Regions from separate parts of the Anaerobiospirillum thomasii genome, predicted to be linked through region 1. Evidence: predicted binding sites of a transcription regulator. Region 1 holds the regulator's gene; each other region holds the start of a gene.
The links. The regulator sigma-54, encoded in region 1, starts transcription at its own class of promoters, with help from an activator protein. The targets are predictions, from matches to a motif close to TGGCACNGTTTTNGCTT.

Region 1 (5,942 bases):
ATTACATTGATAAAAGGATTGTCAGGGCTGATGTTGCCAAGATTTTCGCTAAAGATGGCATCTTTTTCTATGGTCAGATTATGATCAGAGGCAAAGTTGGCATTGACTATACCTGCAGCCACATCAGGTAAAATTCCAGGTACATTACCAGCATCAAGCTCATAAATTTTAAGATTCTTTGGATTTTCGATAATATCGCCTACCTCAGGTACATAGCCTTTGGCCGGATCTAATTTGATAAGACCTGCACTTTCTAAAACCTTAAGGGCGCGGCCGCCGTTGGTTACATCATTTGGTATGGCAATGGTGTCGCCGTCTTTTATTTCATCAATACTTTTGATTTTGACTGAATACAGAGGTAAAAGTGATATGGTTGTGTTCTGAATGGCTTTGATCTTATAGCCTCTGCTTTTAATTTCATTTTCAAGGAAGGCCTTGTGCTGGAAGGAATTTAAATCAATTTCACCTTCATTTAAAGCGGCATTTGGCAGTGTATAGTCGCCAAAGCGTACAAGGGTAAGTTTTATACCCTGACCTTCAAGCTCTTTGGCAACCGACTCCCACTCTTCATTGTGTTCGCCTACAAGTCCAACTTTGATTTCTTTAAGATCTGATCCTGGATTTGAAGCAGTTACAGTGGCTTTTTCTTCATCTGAGCAGGCACTTAAGGTAAAGGCGGCAACACAGGCACAGACAGTAGCGGCAAAGGTTCTGGTAAATTTCATAATAATGTCCTCTTTATTGTTTTGAAGGCTGCCTCCTTTTATTTCAGATAAAAAAAGGAGACTTTGTAGCCTCCTTGAACTTTATTTACAAACTATATATTTTCTATGAAGTCAAAAAGGCACTGCTCACGTACATCATCATGCACATGCCCATCATCATAAAGAATGCAAAAGAGAGCTGATCTTTAAGATCACTCTTTGCATATGTCTTTGCGCTGATGGTTGCCTTGTTCATAAAAAATCTCCTAAATGATATGAATCAATATTAAATAAAAAACTTCTGAAAATAAAGGGGTGCTCTGTTTTAGACAGCTGTGCATTAATTTGATGCGCTGTGAGGGTGCAGGTGATGTCATCTCACCTGCACAGTCTAGATAAGACGCTTTCTCTGACTTGATGAGGCAATGCCTAAAGATTCACGGTATTTGGCAATAGTACGGCGTGCAACATTGATACCGCGGCTTTGCAGCTCATCGGCAATCTTGTTGTCAGACAGCGGTTTACGGGGGTTTTCCTTAGATACAAGATCTTTAATTAAAGCGCGTATGGCTGTAGATGATGTGGCCTCACCATCATCTGTGCTGACATGGCTTGAGAAAAAGTACTTAAGCTCAAAGGTGCCACGAGGGGTATGAATATACTTTTCTGTGGTAATACGCGAGATTGTTGATTCGTGCATTTCAATCTGCTGTGCCACATCAGAGAGCACCATAGGCTTCATGGCACTCTCGCCTTTTTGTAAAAATTCACCTTGATGGTCAATAATACTCTGAGCTACTTTGAGCAATGTGTCATTGCGCTTGTATATACTCTGTAAAAACCAGTTGGCCTCCTGCAGGTTGGATTTGAAATACTGCACCTCATCTGCGCTTTTAGCATGGACCATTAAAGATTTATATTGCTCATTGAGTCTGACGCGCGGTATGGCATTTGGATTTAATTCAACTCCAAAGCTGCCATCTTCTTTCTTGACCACTATGACATCAGGTATGACAAAGTCTGATTTGGTATATACAGTTGAGACCTCTGGTCTTGGTTTTAACTTGGTGATAAGACCAATAGCCTCTTTTAGGGTGCTTTCCTTTATAGACAGCTTATGACAGAGTGTTCTAAAGTCACGGTTGGTAAGCTGTGGCAGAAAATCATCAATAATACGTATGGCTATATTTCTAAAAGGAGTATGGGCATCAAGCTCGCGCAGCTGTATGAGTAAAAACTCCTGAACAGAACGTGAGCCTACACCTACAGGATCATAGTGCTGTATAACTTTGAGGACAGCTAAGACCTCATCTTCATCTACATCTGTATAGATGGATGAGACAGTCTGCACAATATCCTCTATTGAAATTTTAAGATAGCCTGACTCATCAATGCCATCTAATATGGCAAGGGCAATGGCCCTATCAGAATCTCCAAGCGGTGAGCAGTCAAGCTGCAGCTTTAGGTGATCATAAAGGCTCTCTGTGGTCTGTCCTTCAAAGACATCATCATCGGCGCTAAAGGCTTTCTGATGGCTTGAGCTTTGTGTATAGTTGTCAGAGATCTTATCCTCAGATGAAGGGACACTTTGTGTCAGCTCCGAGCTTGGTGAAGATACACTACTGTCTCCTGCTTCATTGAAGATGGATACCATATCCTCAGTGTGCTGACCATCATCATTGAGATTGATTTCACTTGAGAGTGAAATGTCGGCGGCATTTATGGAAGAGTCATTGTCAAACACATCAAAATCGGCACTTTGCTGCTGCTCTATCTCTACCATTTCCTCAAGAGATTGCATATTTGGATTATCAAGACTTTCATCCATCTCAAGAAAAGGGTTTAAATCGAGAGTCTGCTGAATCTCCTGACGCAGCTCAAGTGTTGAGAGTTGCAGCATTTTGATGGCCTGCTGCAGCTGCGGGGTCAGAGCTAGCGTCTGTGTCTGCGCCTGACGCAGTTGAAGTGTGTTTTTAATACCAGCCATATGTGTGTTCCATATCTACAGTGAGAAGTTGTCTCCAAGATAGGAGGCCTGTACATTCTTGTCAGCTAAAACCTCCTGAGCAGTGCCTTTGGCAATGATGGTACCTTCATTAACAATATAGGCAGTCTGGCAGACATCTAAAGTCTCTCTTACATTATGATCTGTGATAAGTACACCGATACCGCGTTTGCACAGTTTACGTATAATCTCTTTGATTTCAGCTACAGAAATAGGATCAACACCAGCAAAAGGCTCATCAAGCAGGATAAATTTAGGATTGGCGGCCAGGGCTCTTGCTATTTCAACACGTCGTCTTTCACCGCCGGAGAGAGCCATACCTAAGGATTTTCTAATCTTGGTAATAGAAAATTCCTCTAAAAGCTCATCAACGCGCTGCTGTTTTTCAGCATTGGTCATATCAGGTACAAGCTCGGCTACACCCATGATGTTCTGTTCAACTGTAAGCTTTCTGAAAATGGAATTTTCCTGAGGCAGATAGCCAAGACCGTGTCTGGCACGCACATGCATAGGACTGTGCGTAATATCCACACCGTTTAAAAGTACAGAACCATGCTCTGGTGTAATAATGCCTACAATCATATAAAAGGATGTGGTTTTGCCCGCACCATTGGGACCTAGCAGACCTACAACGCTTCCAGAGTGCACCTTAAGAGATACATCACGTACCACAGTGCGCTTTTTATATGATTTTTTAAGATTTATAGCCTCGAGCTCTATCATTTAATACCTTTACTATTTCTGCTTTTGTAGTTCTGAAGGAATAAATGTGGATGACACTCTTCCTCCCTGAGCTTTTTGATTGTTGGCGCGCATTTTCTGAGTCTTTATATTATATTCTATGCGCTCTCCCTCCATGCGTGATTCGCCCTGCCAGATGGAGGCCTTGCCTGAAAGTACTACTAAAGACTCCTGCGGCATATATGACAAAGTGGCAGACCTGGTGTTAATTGGTTTGCCGTTATCAAGCAGCTGCTTGAAGGTTACAGGTGTGCCATAGGCAATGATAGACTTGAGTTTACCACTTTTAGAGCGTGTCACCTCAATCTTGTCAGCTACAATTTCCATTGTACCCTGAGTTGCCTTTACATCACCCTGAAAGATGATTTTATCGTTGCTAAGATCGGCAAGCTGCTCTTTTGACACCACATTTATGGGCTGAGAGTAGTCACTCTGCAATGCAAATGCAGGTGCGACGCCCATAAGAAAAACTAAAAGAGCAGTTTTAATTATTGAAGTATGTTGCATGTGGGCCATCTGTAATCCTAAACTGTTTTTTATTAAGATCTATTTTAAAATCTGATCCTGTATTTTTAAAATTAGGTCCTACTATTTCTATAAAATCATGTGAGCTTATAATGCCTTTCATAAGATCATAGCGCATATTTTCAGCTCTTATACTGCTTATAAAGGCATCTTTGAATTTTGGCACAACCAGGATATTACCCTTGAGCGTTGCAAAGTTGTGCAGTTTTATAGTGCCCTCATCTGCTGTAAGTTCATAGGTTCTGTACCTGTCATTATCAAGCTTTTCATAATAGGTAATCTGTGGCTGTCTGATATTGGCTACCTCATCTTTTTTATAAAAGACAACATGTGAGGTACTAAATTCATACTTGATATCACCATGCTCGCTATAGGAACGCCCCTGAAATCCACTTGATTCAAAGGCAGGGAGATTGGCTACTATATCATCTTTATTTCCGTCGTTTATAGTGGTAAAGCGATAGAGCACAATGGATACTATCACCAGTATAAAAGACATAATTATAGACTTTATAGTAGTGCTCATCTTGTAACTTACCTATTTAAAAAAGTAAAACCATCAAAATCAAGTACGCCTTTTGACATAAGCAGTAAATCGCAGATCTGCCTTGCAGCGCCATGGCCGCCGTCAAAATCGCTTATTATATTTACATGATTTAAAACAGCTGGGTGGGCATCTGCAGGACATGCAGACAGACCTGCTATAGCCATCATAGGCATATCGTTTATATCATCGCCAAAGGCTAAAACCTCATTTAAAGAAATTTTAAGCTCATTGCAGATGTTGCCAAGGACTACAGCTTTATCCTTTACACCCTCGTAAAGATAGGTAATCTTAAGCTCATCAGCTCTGCGTTTTACCATCTGAGAGCTACGTCCTGTGACAATACATACATTAATATCTGTGTTATGGGTTATAGAGGCAATGCCCATACCATCTTTTATGCCGAACTTTTTTAATTCATCACCCTGACTGCTAAAGTAGATTCCGCCGTCAGTAATAGATCCGTCAACATCAAAGACAACACATTTTATCGTTCTTAGGGAATCCATTAAAGATAATGGATATGTGCCATAACAGGTTGTAACAGACATTAGATTATACCCGCCTGAAGAAGATCATGCATATTAAATGCGCCTATTGGCTTTTTGCTGTCATCTATAACCAGCATAGCCAAAATTTTCTTGTTCTGCATCTGTGCAAGAGCATCTGCTGCCAGAGTCTGTTCATGTACCGATGCAAAGGAATTGGTCATGATAGTATCAATACTGTCCTTTATAGAAATATTTTTCTCAAGCGTACGTCTTACATCACCATCGGTATAGACGCCTACGGCATAACCCTGCTCATCTACGACACATACCATGCCAAGACGCTTTTGTGTCATTTCAATAAGTGTATCCTGAATAGATGTACCTGTTTTTATAATAGGCAGATCTTTTCCTTTATGCATAATATCGCCACAGCGTACTAAAAGCTTGCGGCCAAGAGCGCCTCCTGGATGATACAGGGCAAAATCTCTTTCGGTAAAGCCTCTGGCTTCAATAAGAGCTACAGCAAGAGCATCGCCTATGGCAAGTTCGGCTGTGGAGCTTGAGGTGGGGGCTAGATTCAAAGGGCAGGCTTCTTTTTCAACATGGGCTGACAGGCATACATCTGAGGCCTGAGCCAGGCTTGATTTTACATTGCCGGTTATAGCTATAAGAGGGATCTGACGTCTTTTGAGTATAGGTATCATGACTTTAAGCTCAGAGCCTTCGCCTGAGTGTGAGGTGGCAATAACCACATCTTCTGTACCAATCATACCCAGATCACCATGGGCAGCCTCTCCTGCCTGCACAAAAAAAGACTGTGTCCCGGTAGATGCCAGCGTAGATGCAATTTTGGAGGCAATATGACCTGATTTGCCTACACCTGTGAGCACCACTTTACCCTTGCAGGCTAAAAGTATTTTGCAGGCATTGAC
Region 2 (5,942 bases), on a different contig from region 1:
GTATTTAAGGCAATCTTAGGCTTAAAGCTTACGTCAACACAAGTATACACAGTACCTGCGTTACCTGGAGTATTGTCTACAAAAAAGATTGAATCTAAGTTCGAAATCGCGTCTAGCTTAAAACTGCCCTTTGAATAGGAACATGATTCAATCAAGATGGATGCATTGTAAAATGCATAGAAAAAGAAGGCTGTGGCCTTCTTTTTGTTTGGATGTTTAAGGAGGTCGATGCCTCCTTAATACAGAACTCAAATTTTGAATATATTAGCCAAGCAGTGATAAAGCCAGCTGTGGTCTTGAGTTGGCCTGTGTCAGCATGGATGATGCAGCCTGCTGAATGATGGTCTGCTGTGACAGTTTGGCTGACTCTTCGGCAAAGTCTGTATCACGGATACGGGCACGGGCATCAGATACGTTCATGGAAACATTTGACTGATTGCGAATTGATGATTCCATACGGTTCTGCATAGCACCCAAATGGGCACGATGTTTGTCAATTCCAGCAATAACTGAATCAATTGTAGTAATTGCAGCTGCTGCCTTGGATTGAGATGTTACTACAAATAATTTACCTGCCACAAAACCATGATCGTCTTCAGTTAAAGCAGCCCCGACTGCAGCTGAAGCAAAAAGACTTAAAGCAAATCCTTCACTAAAACCTGTCATCTGTAAGGTATCGCCTTTATAGGCACCAACCTGAATTGTGATAACACCACCACTGGCAACTATACTACCAGCCCCACTGCCATTTAATATAGTGTTTCCACCAAATTTTGTTTGCTTAGCAATTCGTGTTATCTCAGATGACAGCTGTGTCACTTCCTGCTGAATTGCCTCACGGTCCTTGGTGTTATTCGTACCGTTTGATGACTGTACTGCTAAGGTACGGATACGCTGTAACATGGTTGTCATCTCATCCATAGCTCCTTCCATAGTCTGAGCAAGGGCTATGCCGTCGTTCGTATTTCTATTTCCCTGATTTAAACCGTTAATCTGAGCAGTCAGACGGTCAGAAATCTGCAGACCTGCAGCATCATCTTTAGCAGAGTTAATACGCAGACCAGATGATAATCTCTGATAGGTGGTATTGAGATTGTTGGTAGCATTGGTCAGGTTTCTCTGGCCATTGATTGATGAAACGTTGGTATTGACGAATAGCGCCATGGCGACCTCCTAAATTGAATCTGTTTCTTTCTATAGCTTAATTATCGACCGGGGGGGGGGGGGGTAACTTTAGGATTTTTCTAAAAATTTTTACGATTTATTGGCTTTTATTATAGTATGCCAGAAACGTCACGTTTTTATTTGATGTGTTTTTATTTTTACAAGTTATGTGTTTTGAAAATCTTTAGAGGCAACAAAAGAGCCCTGTATGTCACTACAGAGCTCTTACCTCTAAATTTTCTTTAAAACGAGGATTTAATTATGTCACAGATCTACGATTTAAGAAATAACCCATTTGCTCAAGCCTGGATAAATTTTGATTTTAAGGTGGCTACCAAGCTGCAATGTGATCGCATTATTCAGGATTTATTTGAAACAAGTGACTCACTGCCTATGAGTTTTAACAGCAGGCAGGAGGCTCAGGAGCATCTGAATATAAGCTACAGAGCACTTTTTGAAAGAGTGGAGAGAGCCAAGTCCAGAAGCAAGGCTCATTTAGTTGCAGCAGGCTGCAAAGAATTTGAAAACATACCTGTCATCATAGAAAAAAGTGAGCTTAAAAAGTACGTGAATGTCTTTGAGCCATACATGATTAATAAAATTGTCAGTAAATGTAAGAAGTATGTGGTGATAGAGCTGCCAGCTGCCGCTGCTATCATCTTTAATCTTACATCGCGATCCAACCGCAACAAGATAAAACAGCAGTTAGGTGGCTTTACCGATAAGGGTGAACTGATTGTAGGTATAGATTTGGCCTCAGAATTACAGGAAATCTGTTTTTATCATGACACACTGCACTATCCTGTCAGTGTCCCTGTAAAGACCAATGTGCTTTTAGCCTATTTAGACTTAAGTCATCAGAGCATGTTTATAGTCTCAGAGTCCTGCTCTATGATATCCAAGCTCAATGATATGGTGGAAAGGCTTAACCAAAAAGCCCACCATGGCAGGCACTATACCTATGTTGCCCTCAAGAACACACATATCAATTATTTAAAAAGCCGTGACTCCAAGACTGATAAAAGTGATGCCACCATTTTATTTATAGCAGGCTCCACTCCCTCAAACCTGATACCTAAATCTCTTATATCTGATGAATACTGTGCCACTGGTAAAATCATATCATCTATACTCAAGGCCAAAAATCAGAGATATCAGAGTGTCATAACTGAAATTAAAAATGCAGTGCTCGAGCTTACCGGCACTGCCATAGATAAAAATGCCAATGGCGATGAGGTGTGCCGTGCCGCCACACTGTTACTGCTCTCACTTATGCCAAAGCTAAGATACTGTGTACAAAGGGTTTTATCTGATAGTGACCCTAAACATAATGAAGAGCTTATAGCTGCTGTCAGGGGACTGCGTCTTTTAGATGATGAGCAAATCAACAGAGCATTGCAGATGCGCAGCATCTGCAATGATGAAGATGTAACACCAGATTTGCAGGTAAGATTTATAGATAATGGATCCAGTGCTGATGAAATAAAAGCCGGCAAGGTTACATATAAAGGATTTGAGGGTTTAAATTTAGATTACTGTAAAGATATTGTAACAGACGGAGTGCTTACACATCTGACTCCAGCCCCTGGCTATAGCTATGAGGAGATGGATGCCATTATGTTTTACACCATGGCCTCATCACTTATTGGCAGTATACAGGAGGCTGTAATGCTGCAGATGCAGATTGAAACCCAAAAATGTGCCATAAAAGATTTAGTGGTGCCCTCCAATATTGCCATGACAGCAGCTTGTCAGATTCCTGCCATAGGCAGATATCAGGCTTTTGAGCTTGTTATCTCACTAGGTGATGTATGGCGTTTTGCCTCAGCCAAGGATGCTCAGTCATACCTGGGTATAGTTCCTGTACAGAGCTCTACAGGACATAAGCATTGTAAAGGTCGCAGGCAAAGCAGAAAAGGACGAAAGTCCTTTAAAAAGAGTATGTTTTTAGGACAGCTGGCTGAATCTATGCGCCATGACTTTGGAATATCAGATGACTGCAGCTTATGGAAAAACATATGTCATGCTGTGGCCGTCTACATTGCCATGATGAAACAGAACAAGCAATATATGCCACTTAAAAAAGATGCCGATGGCAGAAATAAAAGTAAGCTCAGGCAGTTCTCCAAGGTTAAGGTAGATGATAGATCCGATATTATTGCCTCAATACGTAAATCAAGAAGAGTATCCAAGCAAGGCATGACTGCCATGCTTTGCGGGCTGTACACAATAACCAGAGTCAAAGAGGCTCACAATTCCTGTCAGGATGAGCCTTTAATGGTTTCTGATTTTGAAAATGACACTGCCATCATGCCTACCTATCAGAACAACTACAAGCTGCCAAAAGTGGACAGCAGATATGAAAGACATCTTATAAAAGAGCGTATCAGTCATGCCCTGTTTAATGACTACAACTGCTTTTATGCCACTATTGACAGCATCTGCCCTGGCAGAGGCTCGCTTATGGGCTGGTTTGGCAACAACTATTTTGCATTTTTAGATTTGCTTATAAATGACATTTCCGCTCACTCCTATGCTTTTGCCAATACTGTAAAACACGCAGGAGCACAGGAGATTTTGAAAATTGTACAAAGAAAGGTTAATACATTTGGCAAGAAAGCCAAAAGCACTTTAAACAGCATCAAGAAGGCTGAACAATATCAGGCCGCAACTGAAATTACTCTGCAGAGCTTATAGGAGCTTTATATGCAAAGAGACTTAGATTTAAATCCTATTAACCAATAATTTGAACGAACTATAGAGTCAGGCAGTCGTGTTGACTCTTAATGTAATTCTGGGCTTCGAGCCATTTCAATAATGTAGAGAAACATGACTGCAACCCACTTTGAATGATAACTATAAATGCCATTAGCATTTAGATTTTTTATCTGAAATTCATAATATAGATGTTAGCTGCGAGCTATTAAAGCCTGAAAAAAGGCCTGTCTGACTCTAAAGTCCCCGTTCTGCGGGAGAAATTTTATGCCGTAAAAAGCTATTTTTTTGTTTTTTATGTGACCCAATTTAAGCTGAGGACAGATTTTTGCCCTCTGAATTTTTTTACGCCCAAAATTTTGGGCTTAACTGGATATAAACGCGATAAAATCAGGAATTCTATTTAAAAGAGTAGGCATTTTGATCTGTGAAAAAATTAAAAAAAGTGCTTGATTTAAGATCCAGTCCGATATAGATGGCATAGCTCTTGCCCAGACTATGGAAGGCGCCATGGATGAGATGACAACCATGTTACAGCGTATCCGTACTTTAGCTGTACAGTCATCAAACGGCACCAATAATGCAAAGGACCGTGAGGCTCTGCAGCAGGAAGTAGCTCAGTTATCAAGCGAGATTACACGTATTGCCTGTGCAACTAAATTTGGTGGTGAGCAGATACTCGCTGGTGCTGGCGCTGCAGCTGGTGGTGCTGGTGGTGGTACCGGCAATGGCCTCATTGATAAAGATGGTAATATTGTTATTCAGGTTGGTGCCTACAATGGCGACACTCTTAAGATGACAGGTTTTTCTCTTGGCTTTGTATTATCAAAGATTGCAAGTACTGCTTTAGGCGCAGCTGCAAAACTTGATGATCACGGCTTTGATAAAGGTGCATTTGTTATTTCCATGCAGTCACTAGCTTCAAAAGCAATTGACTCAGTTGATAAGTTTATTTCTCTTATTGACACTAAACGCGCTCACTTAGGTGCCATGCAGAACCGTATGGAATCATCAATCCGCAATCAGTCAAATGTTTCCATGAACGTATCTGATGCACGTGCACGTATCCGTGATACAGACTTTGCCGAAGAATCAGCCAAACTGTCACAGCAGACCATTATTCAGCAAGCTGCAAGCTCAATGCTGACACAGGCTAACTCAAGACCACAGCTGGCGCTGTCACTGCTTGGCTAATTTTTAAGTTTCTATTCTTTGCAAAAGGAGGCTTCGGCCTCCTTTTCCTTATCTGATAATCAACCACTTATTAAAAATTATTTAAACATTTATAAAAGTTGGCATGTATTTTTCTTTATATGAGTTAAGTTAATAAAACTGCCATTTATGGCAAACTCAGACACATATACTCAGGAGAAAAACATGGCTCTTTATGTAAATACTAACGTTTCAGCCATTAATGGCCAACGTAAACTTACAAACGCAACCAATGCCCTTAATGTTTCATATCAGAGATTAGCATCAGGTCTTAGAATCAACTCAGCTAAAGACGATGCTGCAGGTCTTCAGATCTCTGATCGTCTTACCTCTCAGATCAACGGTTTAGGCCAGGGCAACAGAAACTGTAACGACGGCATTGCCTTTGCCCAGACAATTGAAGGCGCCATGGATGAGATGACAAATATGCTGCAGCGTGTCAGAACTCTCTCCATTCAGGCTGCCAACGGTACCTATTCAGCTGATGATCGTGTTGCTATCCAGCAGGAAATTGAACAGTTATCTGCCGAAATTACCCGTATTTCATGTAAAACTACCTATGCAGGCAAAACAGTTCTTAATGGATTTAGAACCGCACAAGGTGGTGCCGGCGGTAATAGTGAGTCTACAATCATTGGATCAAACGGAAGTGTGACCTTCCAGGTAGGTGCTAATGCCAACGATACCATTGCTGTAGGTGGCATGTCAAAAGGCTTTATGCTCTCCATGATAGCCTCACAAGCTGGAATTCAAAACTTAAATCAGGATACTGGCTTTAAAGCTGTGAATGGTGTTGGTATTTCCTTCTCTGTCTCAAATCAGTCACAGGCACAGTTAACTCTTGGTAATGT
Region 3 (5,942 bases), on a different contig from region 1:
TTCTCATCAGGTATGATGGAGATTGCCCGATCGGGCATGTTCAATCCGCATCTGTTTACCTTCCATGACGTCATGATTATCTTCTTTGCCGTTATGGTCACAGATGTGCTGATTCTAAATCTCTTCAACTCACTGGGCCTGCCTACTTCAACCACAGTAACCATTGTGTTTGATCTGCTAGGTGCCGCTGTGGCTGCATCACTGTACAAGCTGTATGTGGATCAGAACTCACTGAGCTTTGTCTTTGACTATATCAAATCAGACAAGGCCATAACCATTGTCTCTGCCATTTTGGTCTCTGTTGCTGTGGCCTTTATCTCAGGTGCTCTGGTGCAGTTTATTATGCGCCTTTTATTTTCATTTAAATTTGAAAATGCCTACAAGTACTTAGGTGGTGTGTATACAGGTTTTGCCCTTACCGCCATTATTTACTTCCTCGTGATGAAGGGAGCCAAGGGCGCCTCTTTTATGCGTCCTGAGTATATTGAGTATATAAATACCAATACCTCATCCATTCTCTGGACCTGTTTTATCAGCCTGTCAGTTTTAGGTCAGCTTTTAATTTTTATTAAGTTTAATGTCTTTAAGATAATTATTCTCTCAGGTACCTTTGCTCTGGCCTTCTCCTTTGCCGGCAACGACCTTGTAAACTTCATCGGTGTGCCTTTAGCCGCCCTTGAGTCATTCCAGGTCTGGCTTGCAAACGGTGCTCCGGCATCAGACAGTTTCATGATGCACTCGCTTACAGAGAATGTAAAGACACCTACCTATTATCTGGTTATTGCTGGTAGCATCATGGTTGTGACTCTGTGGACCTCTAAAAAGGCCCATAAGGTGCTGCAGACATCAATCAGTCTGTCATCATCAAACCGCGGTGAGCATGAGCAGTTTGGTGCCTCAACTCCAGGTCGTATTATCACACGTTTTGGCCTTGGCGTCTCACGTGCCTCATACAAGGTAATTCCTGCCTTTATGCTGGCCTTTATCGGCAGACGCTATGAAAAGGTGCCAATGGTCAAAGGTGAGATCCCTCTGCCTTTTGACTATATCAGAGCTTCTGTAAATCTGGTTTTAGCCTCAATTTTAATTTCATCGGCAACCTCACTCAAGCTGCCTTTATCTACAACCTATGTAACCTTCATGGTGGCCATGGGTACATCCTTTGCAGACGGCGCCTGGGACAGAGAAAGTGCTGTATATAGAATATCAGGTGTTATCACAGTTATTGCAGGCTGGTTCTTAACTGGTCTTTGCGCCTTTACAGCCACTTTCCTGGTGTGCCTGAGCTTCTATAACTTTGGTACTGCCGCTATCTTTGGCATGATGGCTCTGACCATTTTTGTAATCATCAAGACCAACTTTGTAAAGAGCAAGACTACACAGACTGTCAAGATGGTTATCGATGCCAAGGGAGACAATCAGAAGATTCTGCAGGTTGTATCAAAGTCAGTGCCAAACTTCTTTGATTACAATGTTGAGTGTCTGAACAAGGCTGTGGCCAATTTCTTTGAGGATAATGAGTATCAGATAAGAAAGGCCAGAAACAAAGCCTCCAACGTGCTTGAGGAAATATCACGTGAAAGATCTGCCTACTACTCCATGGCAGCTGACAGACAAAAGAATGAGAAGATGAGCAAGGCTGCACTTGATGCCATGCACTTCTTCTATCTGACCTTCTCTAATATGCGTGAGGCTTCAAAGTCAGTCAAATACGCAATTGATCAGGCTGTGGTGCATGTGGCCAACCGTCATACCATCTTTGAAGGACGTATGAAGGAGATAATTTTAGATCTGACCTCACGTCTTGAGAAGATCTGCAATGATATGCGTGTTATTGCCAATGAGCCTACAGTTGAAAACGTGGAGACCATTATTAAGCATGCCCGCAAGCTCAACAAGGATATTTCAAAATCCCAGGTGGAGCTTGTAAATCTAATTGGTCAGCAGACAGTGTCTATGCACTCATCTGAAATGTTTTTAACCTTCCTGCAGACCATACGTGAGGTTTCATCACGCTATGTAGCTGTGGCTATGCAGGAGAGGGCTTTAGCTCAGATTGTATCAGGAGCTGCTCCTACCCCAATAGTGCACAGTGCACAGGAAGATATTGAAGATGATGCAGGTGAGACTTTAGTTGATAAAGCTCTGGCTGTTGATACTATCATTGAAACAGAGACCAGTCTGCATGCTGATTCTGATAAAGATTTAAAGGCAGATGATGAGTCTGTAGAAGTAAGTCAGACTGTAAAGAACCAGACTGACAATAAGTAAAAAGCATTAACACAAAAAAAGGTCGGCGCTGCCGGCCTTTTTTGTGCGCTCTGCATGTGCGCATTTTAACGTGTGAAAGTTTCTGACACACCAAAAGCAGAGGGAAATGTATAGTTAAAAGTATTGTTATAGTGCCTGCACTATGAATAAAGGAAGCTCAAGGCACAACAAAAGGCCCATGGCACAGATGCAGTCTTAAAGGCCATAGACAAGATAAGCTCATGCTATTTAACATTGATAGTTTAAAAATACTACATATTTATTTTGGTTCAATTACCCTGATATTTTTGTGCAGGGCTTAAAAAAATGTCTTAATTTAGTTCAGATTAGTCTTTTTTATTGATTGGAATTCAAGAGAAATATATATTTTTAGTGAAGCGCTTCACAATATTTTTCAGATATCAATTAATAAAGGATTATCTTATGAAAATAAGCAAAGTGTTTTTGGGAGCCTGGTTTTTAAGTCTGTGCTCTTATGCTAACGCTCAAAATACAGATGTAGCTCTTGATTTTGACGCTAATGGTTTTGTGTTGCTCTGTACAATGCTTGTACTTTTAATGTCAGTTCCTGGCATAGGCCTTTTTTATGGAGGGCTTGTCAGATCTAAAAATATTCTCTCAACCATAGAGCAGAGCCTTGCTGCTTTTTCTCTGGCTATAGTTTTATGGTTTGCTCTTGGATACAGTCTATCTTTTGGAGCTTCAGATTATCTTTTAGGTGATTTATGGGGTGGTCTTGATAAAGTCTTTTTATACGGTGTTGATTCTACAGCACAAACTGGTAGTTTATCTGAATATACTTTCATTATTTTTCAGGGAGCATTCTGCGCAATCTCAGCGTGTCTTATTGTAGGAGCTACTGTTGAGCGTATCAAATTTTCTGCTTTGCTCTTGGTACTGTCAATCTGGATTTTATTATCTTATGCTCCTCTTGCACATCAGGTCTGGGGCGGTGGCTTTATAGACAGAGTATTTCATGCCTACGACTTTGCTGGTGGTACTGTTGTACATATCAACGCTGCAGTAGCTGCTCTTGTCGGTGCTTATTGCCTAGGACCACGCAGGGATCTGGGTAAAACTGCCCTAGTGCCGCACAATCTGCCACTTACATATATTGGAGCTGGCCTTTTGTGGATTGGGTGGCTTGGCTTTAATGCCGGATCTGCATTAATCTCAGATGGTGTATCATCTCTGGCTTTTTTTAATACAGTGTTATGTCCAGCTGCAGGCGCTTTAACCTGGATGGTACTGGAATGGTGTATTTTTAACAGACCATCAACCCTAGGTACAGTATCAGGAGTGTTGTCTGGACTGGTTGCTATCACTCCAGCCTGTGCCTTTGTCGGCCCATCAGGTGCAATTATAATTGGCATGCTGGCATCTGTGTGCTGTCTGTGGGGAGTTCACGGCTTTAAAAAACTAACAGGACTTGATGATTCTTTAGATGTCTTTGGTATACATGGCATAGGTGCAATTGTAGGAGCTCTTTTAACTGGTGTTTTCTGCGCACCTGATCTTGGAGGCAGCGGTTTTAAAGAAGGTTATGAGAGTATTTTAGGACAGATTTATGGGCAGTTTATGTCAATAGTAATAGCTGTTCTCTGGTCAGGCGTGGTTTCATTATGTGCCTTTAAAATTGCACACAAGCTTGTAGGGCTTAGAGTTGAAACTGAAGATGAAACTATGGGACTTGATTTGTCATCTCACGGTGAGCGTGGTTATAATCTCTAGGAGCATGGTTTAATATGAAAAAAATAGTAGCTGTAATAAAACCTTTTAAACTTGATGATGTGCGTGAAGCTCTGGCTAAACTTGGTATATCTGGTATGACAGTGACTGATGTCAGGGGCTTTGGCCGGCAAAAGGGTCATACAGAGCTTTACAGGGGAGCTGAGTATACAGTAGATTTTTTGCCAAAAAGCAGAATTGAGATAGTTGTAAGTGACAATCAGGAGCAGTTATGTATCGACTCTATTTTGCGTGTTGCGCATACTGGCAAAGTAGGTGACGGTAAAATCTTTGTATCAGATATTAAAAGGGTTATACGGATCAGAACCAAAGAGGAAAATGATGAGGCCTTATAGGTTTTATGCCAGATCTTAAAAAATAGCTTTATATAGTGTTAAGGTACGGTTAAGAAATAAAAGAGTATTTACCTCAATAGTCTTAGTAGATAAAAAAGCCCCGCAGTTTTTGTGCGAGGCTTTGCGTAGTGTGCTAATTATTTAAAGTGATTTTAAGAAAGCTGCAATCTCATCATCCTGACAGTTTGGATAGAACATCTCTGCAAACTTAGGATCATCAATAGTGCCCTTGACAAAGTCCTTATCAAGATCTTTTAGAATGTCGATAAGTGGTCTGTGGGTGATGGTCTTAACATGATCTAAGATCTTCTTGTTAGCCTGCTCAGCCTCAGCTCTCTCCTTTGGATAGCCACCGCCAAATGGACTTACAAACAGCTTTTCAAAGGTGTAGCGCAGATTTAACTCACCGCCCCAGCCAAAGTTCTGGGCATATGGCAGAGATATGGCATTGCCACCGTTAACCTGAGTAAAGAGGTAGGCATCAGTTGGGTTGGTTACATGACCGCACTGTACATTAGGGAAAGCATTGCAGGCAAGACATGCACCTTCACCGGTACCACAGCCTGTTACAACAAAATCTACAGCCTTGGTTGACAGAAGGATAGAGGCTAAAAGACCATTTCTTACATAGGTTAAAAATCTCTTGTCTTCAGCGCTGTACATACCATAGTTGAATACTTCATGGCCGTGAGCTGATGCAACATCGTTGAGCTCTTTGAAAATAAGAGCGTTCTTAGGAGCCTGTGAGTTTTCAAGTACGAGAGCAATTTTCATATTAATTTTTCTCCAATAATTTTTAAATTAGAGTGAAGCCAGGATACCGCCGTCAACAGCAATTAACTGACCGGTGATAAAGTCAGCATCTGGAGTGGCCAGGAACAGAACAGCCTTGGCAACCTCGGCAGGCTGACCCCAGCGTCTTGCAGGAGTACGGTTGACGATGAACTCGTTAAAGGCCTTATCCTCCATCAGAGGGATATTCATATCTGTGGCAATATAGCCTGGAATTACAGCATTGGCCTGAATGTTGTACTTGGCCCACTCAATGGCAATAGCCTTGGTGAACATCTTAACGCCGCCCTTTGAGGCAACATATGGAGAAATAGTTGGACGGGCTAACTCTGACATTAATGAGGCAACGTTTACGATCTTGCCACCGCCTGCTGCCTTCATCATTTCAAAGCAGTGCTGAGTTAAAAGGAAGGTGCCGGTGAGGTTTACAGAGATAACCTGATTCCAGGTCTCAAGCGGCATGGTCTCAAGAGGACCACGCAGGTTGATGCCAGCGCAGTTTACCAGCACGTCGATATTTACATTATCAGCTTTGATCTGCTCCATGGCAGCATCAATAGAGTCTTTGCAGCCTACATCACAGGCAACAGCATGTACTCTGTTCTCGTTATTTACATCAATTTCCTTAACGGCTTTTTCAAGGGTCTCTTTATTTCTAGCCAGAATATAGATATTGGCGCCTTCTTTATAGAAAAGCTCAGAAATAGCACGACCAATACCGCGGCTGCCGCCAGAGATAATTGCATTTTTACCCTGTAATTTCATGTTTCATCCTCATTAAGTTAATGTATTAAA
Region 4 (5,942 bases), 1.1 Mb from region 1:
ATACGGTTCATCAGCTCAGTAGATAAGATTTAAGATAAATGAATGGAAGACTAATAATTAAAAGGGATTTGGACTATAAAGGTGATTTCAAGAAAAAAAGGCTTATGCTCAGTAATTAAAGACATGAGCCTGTCTTGAAAAGAAAAAGATAAGTTGTAATAGTAAATAAAATTCTCTCTAAAAAGGGCCAGAGAAAACTCTCTGGCCAATGAGCATATTGCTCAGGAGAGAAAGCTTTAAATAATTTATTAACCTCCAAGCAGAGACAGAGCAATCTGTGGTCTCTGATTGGCCTGGGATAAAATAGTCTGTGAAGCCTGCTGCAATATCTGATTTGCAGTTAATGATGCGGTTTCCTCTGCAAAGTCTGTATCACGGATACGTGAACGGGCATCTGACTCATTTTCCTGAATGTTGGCCTGATTTCTGATGGTTGATTCCATACGGTTTTGTACAGCACCAAGCTCGGCACGCTTCGAGTCAATAACCTGGATTAATTTATCAATATTGCCAAGAGTTAACTGTGCCTGAGATTGATTTGATACTGAAAAAGATATACCACCATTAGCAGTTTTAAATCCAGTTGTATCATCTAATTGTCTTATATTGGCTTTAGATGCGATAACAGATAACATAAAGCCAGTTGACATATTAGTAACCTGAATAGTGTCATTGGCATTGGCGCCAACCTGGAATGTTACATTTCCGTCTGAGCCAATAATGGTGTTGCCGCCTGCTGCCCAGCCATTTAATACAGTTTTACCTGCATATGTTGTTTTACAGGAAATACGAGTAATTTCAGCTGATAGCTGCTCAATTTCCTGCTGAATAGAAACACGATCATCAGCAGAATAGGTACCGTTGGCAGCCTGAATGGAGAGAGTTCTGACGCGCTGCAGCATATTGGTCATCTCATCCATGGCGCCTTCAATTGTCTGAGCAAAGGCAATGCCGTCATTACAGTTTCTATTGCCTTGGCCTAAACCGTTGATCTGAGAGGTAAGACGATCAGAGATCTGAAGTCCTGCAGCATCGTCTTTGGCTGAGTTGATTCTAAGACCTGATGCTAATCTCTGATATGAAACATTAAGCGCATTGGTTGCATTTGTAAGTTTACGTTGGCCATTAATGGCTGAAACGTTAGTATTTACATAAAGAGCCATATAATTCTCCTGAGTTTAATATTGCTATTAAAACTTTGCCGTTAAAGGCAGTTTGTAATGTATGACTGCGGTAAAGAAAAAAGTGTGCCAAGTTTTAATTTCATTTTTATAAATGGATTATAAATAGGTTTGCTAGAAATTTTGTCTTGAAGCTACACATACTTAAGTTTGGTAAAAAGTAGGGTAATAACAAAAAATTTATGGTTAAAACGGCAATTTCAGATATGTAAAGCACTTGGCTTTCATGGGTAAAAAAAAGGGCGCCTTTTTAATATCGGCGCCCTTATATAAAGGAGTTAAGTATTTAAAAGCTAACTTAGAGCCTGCTTTAAATCTTCAACCTTGTCGGTTCTCTCCCATGGGAATTCATCACGACCAAAGTGGCCATAGGCTGCAGTCTTGAAGTAGATTGGCTTTTCAAGATCAAGCATTCTGATAAGGCCGTAAGGTCTTAAATCAAATACCTCATTGACAACATCGGCAATTTTATTGTCATCAACTGTACCGGTGCCAAAGGTATTGACAGCAATTGATACAGGCTTGGCCACACCGATTGCATATGAAACCTGGATTTCACACTCTTTGGCAAGACCTGCTGCTACAATGTTCTTGGCAACATAGCGGGCAGCATAGGCTGCAGATCTGTCAACTTTTGAAGGATCCTTGCCGGAGAATGCACCACCGCCGTGACGGGCAGCGCCACCGTAAGTATCAACAATAATCTTACGACCGGTAAGACCGCAGTCACCTACAGGGCCACCGATAACAAAACGTCCTGTTGGATTGATAAAGTATTTGGTCTTATCTGTGAGCATGGCATTTGGAATAACCTTCTTGATGATTTCTTCCTGAACGCCTTCTATTACAGATGAAAGTGAAACATCTGGACTGTGCTGTGTTGATAGAACTACAGTATCAACATAATCTATAGAACCGTCATCCTTATAGGCAAAAGTGATCTGGCTCTTGGCATCTGGACGCAGCCAAGGGAGAAGACCTAATCTGCGCACCTCTGACTGTCTTTTTACAAGCAGGTGGGCATAGGTAATTGCTGCAGGCATAAAGACAGCTGTCTCAGAGCAGGCATAGCCAAACATCAGGCCCTGATCACCTGCGCCCTGATCTTCGCTCTTTGATCTGTCTACACCCTGATTGATATCAGGAGACTGTTTGCCAAGTGCATTTAAAAATGCACAGTAGTGACCATCAAAACCAACCTCGGTTGAGTTATAGCCTATGTCGCATACAGTTTTTCTTACGACAGACTCAAGATCAACATTTGCTGTGGTGGTAACTTCACCGGCAAGCACAACCATACCTGTCTTGACTAGAGTCTCGCAGGCTACGCGGGCTTTTGGATCCTGGGCAATGATGGCATCTAATACAGCATCAGAAATTTGATCTGCAACTTTATCTGGATGACCTTCTGAAACAGATTCAGAAGTAAATAAACGTGACATGTTTTACTCTCTTTTTTATTTTTAGCACATTAAAGCAAAAAATCGCCTCAGACATATGCTGAATAACTACAAAAAATCAAATCCATTATACTGTAAAGTAGCGTACAAATCTCTTTAACTTGCAAAAATTAGTCACAGCCTTCTGACGTAGGTAAATCTATATAAGGCCGATAGAATGTGCCTTGTGGCAAAAAAACACGATATAAACTGGCTTTGTAAAGATTGTATGCTGTAATGCCGGGGCTTTGCTTTAAATTGGGAATAGCAGCCACATATATAAGTATTGATGTGATGAGTTTTAATTGCCATGAGATAAGAGCTCTTATAAATAAAGATAGGAGCTTTGAGCATAGTGCAAACACCTGTGGCAATATCAAAGCTCTAAGGGCTTTGCAGACAATGCTTAAGTCTTATGCTCTTTTGGTAAATAAGTGCATGGCAAATACAGGATATAAGTTATAGTGGCTAAAGAACATAAAAGCGCTGAGATACAAGCTTTAGCATTGCTTTTATATCTAAAAAATTAAAAGTGGTACAGCATTTGCAAAGATACAAGCATACGGCAAATAAATATAATTTTTTATAGACAGTAATTGCCTGATTTATAAAGAATTATTATGAATAAATGAGGTAGCAATATGCAAGTTTCATATGCTAATGATGTAAGAGACAACTCAAGTGTTGCCACATACGGCAAATTTGAGCAAAAAGAGAGTAGCAGAGGCAAAGGTGACCTGTTCAGTTCCATACTGCAGGGCATGAATGCCAGTGCTATGGCTTTTAATGATAAGACATCTTCTTTTGTCGGCAATATAAGTTCAAACTCTATAAATGCCTTAAAGCAGAGTGTATCTAAAAGTCAGATGCTAAAAGACAGACCTGTTAACAGAGGTAATGACTTTACCAAGGTAGACAGGAATGATGGCAAGGTCCAGGCTACAGATAAAGATAACAACAAGGTTTCAGATTTAGAAAAGACACAGGAATCTTCTCAGAATCGGGAGGACATGTCCGATACTGCTATAGCCCTTGCAACTCTTACTGCAGGTGCTTTAGGTCAGTTAAAGGATAATGTTGCAGCAGAGCAGCAGAATGCTCAGAATGGAAGCTGTGTCTTTACCAAGGAGTCTCAGGCTACAGCTGGCGCTGCAGTTTTAAATACTGATGGTACAGAGCAGGGTGAGATGGTAGCAGATAAGACTGTCAATGCCTTTGCAGAGATTCCATCTGATGACAGCGAAACTGCTGAGATTGATGCTGATCTTATCGACAGACTGGTAAAGACCAAGGATACAGCCAAGACTGATAGCTCTTTTGTAAAGCGCGAGACAGTAAAGGCTATAGATGAGATGGCAAAAACAGCCAATGTCTCAAAGATTTCTCTTGAGGATATAAAGGGAGCGTCAGCACACATCAAGGCATCAGATACTGCCTTTAGTGATGATCTGACTTTAATTGAGAAGTCTATGGCTCAGACTTTAGGTCTTGACAAGATGTATAGCAAATCTTTCCAGGAAAATGCCATGAAAGATCGCATACATACAACCTTAGGTTCTGTTGCATCTAATAATCCAACATCACAGAGTGTTATTATCTCTCAGGCTTTAAACACCTTAAAGATGAGTGTTTTAAAGTCACAGAGTACACTCTCTGAAAGATTTAGCAATGTTTCACTTGAGAGTGCCAATACATTAGTAACATCTGCATTAAAGACCTCTGCATTTAATATGCAAAACGGTTCTGCAAATTCACAGTCTGGCGAGGGCTCATCATTCTTCAACAGCTTTGCCCAGTCTGGACTTGTAAAGAATGGTATTGAGTCAAATCAGCTTCAAAAAGGTAAAGAGACATTCTCTTCAATGCACCTTGGTGACAATGCCAAAGCCAATGCCGAGGAAATTGCCTCGAAGGTTATGGCCATGGCTGCACGTAACATGAAGCAGATGGTCATTGACCTAAATCCGCAGAATCTTGGCAAAATGCAGATCAGGATTGCTCTTAACGAGTCACAGGAGGCAGGAATGGTCTCCATGTCAGCCACATCAGCTCAGACAAGAGAGCTGCTTGAGGGCAGCATTGGACGTCTGCGTGACATTCTGATGCAGAGCGGTATTGCTACAGATACTTCTGTTCATGAGCTTGCCGACAATGCAGGTTCATCATCAGATGGTGCCTTTGCCCAGGATCAGGGCTCAGGTCAGCAAAGAGATCAGGGTTTTGATTTCATCTTTGGCAATGCTGAAGAAGAAAATGCCGAGACAGAGTCAGAGCAGGTTGCAATGAGCAATGCTCTAAATGACGGCAGATTACACTTGTTTGCATAAAAACACATTATTTAGCTCTTATATAAAAGGCCGCAGTAAAAATGCGGTCTTTTTTTTACATAAAAAGTAAAAAAAGGTTTATAGTTTGTTAATGTTGCCTTATTATGTTGCTGCAAAAAGGCATATTAGTCTTAATTTGCACCAGAAACCTAAAAAGTGTTAAATGGTGTAAAATTTTATAGCACAAAAGTAATAGTGGCATATAGTTTGCAATGTGCACATTGTCATGATTTATATGTAAATAATTTGACACATTTTGTTCAAAACATACAATATAAATTATTGACACTCAGCTTAAAGCTAAGCTGCAGGCACTTTTACAGGTGCAACTAACTTAGATTTTGAATAACAACTCAAAGCAGGTGAAATATGGCTGGTAGAGATGACGACGATGATGATGTAGAAATCAAAGACGAAAACGGCAGTAAAAGAAAAAAGAAGATTATAATTATCGTTGCTGCAGTTTTTGCTCTTTTAATAGTTGCTGGCGGTGGTTACCTTGGCTATGCCTACTTAAAGAACCTGCCTCCATTTGAACCTGCAGGTCCTACACCTGAGGAAATTGCCATGGAAAAGGCAGCTCAGGAGGCCGCCCTGCGTGAGCAGATTAAAGATGTATTTATCAAGTTTGACTCAGGTTTCACCTTCAATCTAAAGGATCAGAGGGGCCGTCCTCATGTACTGCAGCTTGATATTGTGCTACTTACAGTAGGACAGGAGAATGCCGATCTGTGTACCAAGCATCTGGCTTTAACCGGTTCTGTTATTGATTCTGTAGTAAGTGCTCAGACCTATGAGAGTCTGACTGCTCCTACAGGCAGACAGAGATTAAAGGATCTGCTTTTAGAGGCAGTGCGTTCCAAGATGTCTGGTGTAACAAATCGTGTGGTTGTAGATCAGATTCTGTTTACTAACTTTGTATTGCAGTAGGGGTTATTTGTGACCGATTTTCTGACACAGGATGAGATCGATGCCCTGTTGCACGGGGCAGATGA

Region 2: a site for sigma-54 is predicted at 4,356-4,372, ahead of DRZ93_RS05075 (flagellin). Genes of this name have one in related genera too.
Region 3: a site for sigma-54 is predicted at 2,451-2,467, ahead of DRZ93_RS03885 (ammonium transporter). Genes of this name have one in related genera too.
Region 4: a site for sigma-54 is predicted at 3,154-3,170, ahead of DRZ93_RS07875 (flagellar hook-length control protein FliK). Genes of this name have one in related genera too.

What each region holds. Positions count from the first base shown of each region.
Region 1 covers NZ_UAPU01000007.1:1,224,988-1,230,929, forward strand. Annotated here, with positions in the region: gene DRZ93_RS12640 (MetQ/NlpA family ABC transporter substrate-binding protein) at 1-725, opposite strand, end outside; gene DRZ93_RS13915 (hypothetical protein) at 829-960, opposite strand; gene DRZ93_RS12645 (RNA polymerase factor sigma-54) at 1,096-2,682, opposite strand; gene lptB (LPS export ABC transporter ATP-binding protein) at 2,707-3,432, opposite strand; gene lptA (lipopolysaccharide transport periplasmic protein LptA) at 3,445-3,966, opposite strand; gene lptC (LPS export ABC transporter periplasmic protein LptC) at 3,935-4,474, opposite strand; gene DRZ93_RS12665 (KdsC family phosphatase) at 4,510-5,070, opposite strand; gene DRZ93_RS12670 (KpsF/GutQ family sugar-phosphate isomerase) at 5,070-5,942, opposite strand, start outside.
Region 2 covers NZ_UAPU01000005.1:1,144,083-1,150,024, forward strand. Annotated here, with positions in the region: gene DRZ93_RS05065 (flagellin N-terminal helical domain-containing protein) at 265-1,164, opposite strand; gene DRZ93_RS05070 (transposase) at 1,426-3,861, shown strand; gene DRZ93_RS05075 (flagellin) at 4,390-5,073, shown strand; gene DRZ93_RS05080 (flagellin N-terminal helical domain-containing protein) at 5,257-5,942, shown strand, end outside.
Region 3 covers NZ_UAPU01000005.1:844,606-850,547, reverse strand. Annotated here, with positions in the region: gene DRZ93_RS03890 (inorganic phosphate transporter) at 1-2,271, shown strand, start outside; gene DRZ93_RS03885 (ammonium transporter) at 2,695-4,002, shown strand; gene DRZ93_RS03880 (P-II family nitrogen regulator) at 4,017-4,355, shown strand; gene DRZ93_RS03875 (RpiB/LacA/LacB family sugar-phosphate isomerase) at 4,497-5,129, opposite strand; gene DRZ93_RS03870 (SDR family NAD(P)-dependent oxidoreductase) at 5,157-5,912, opposite strand.
Region 4 covers NZ_UAPU01000007.1:154,978-160,919, reverse strand. Annotated here, with positions in the region: gene DRZ93_RS07885 (flagellin N-terminal helical domain-containing protein) at 249-1,163, opposite strand; gene metK (methionine adenosyltransferase) at 1,475-2,623, opposite strand; gene DRZ93_RS07875 (flagellar hook-length control protein FliK) at 3,262-4,947, shown strand; gene DRZ93_RS07870 (flagellar basal body-associated FliL family protein) at 5,317-5,877, shown strand; gene fliM (flagellar motor switch protein FliM) at 5,887-5,942, shown strand, end outside.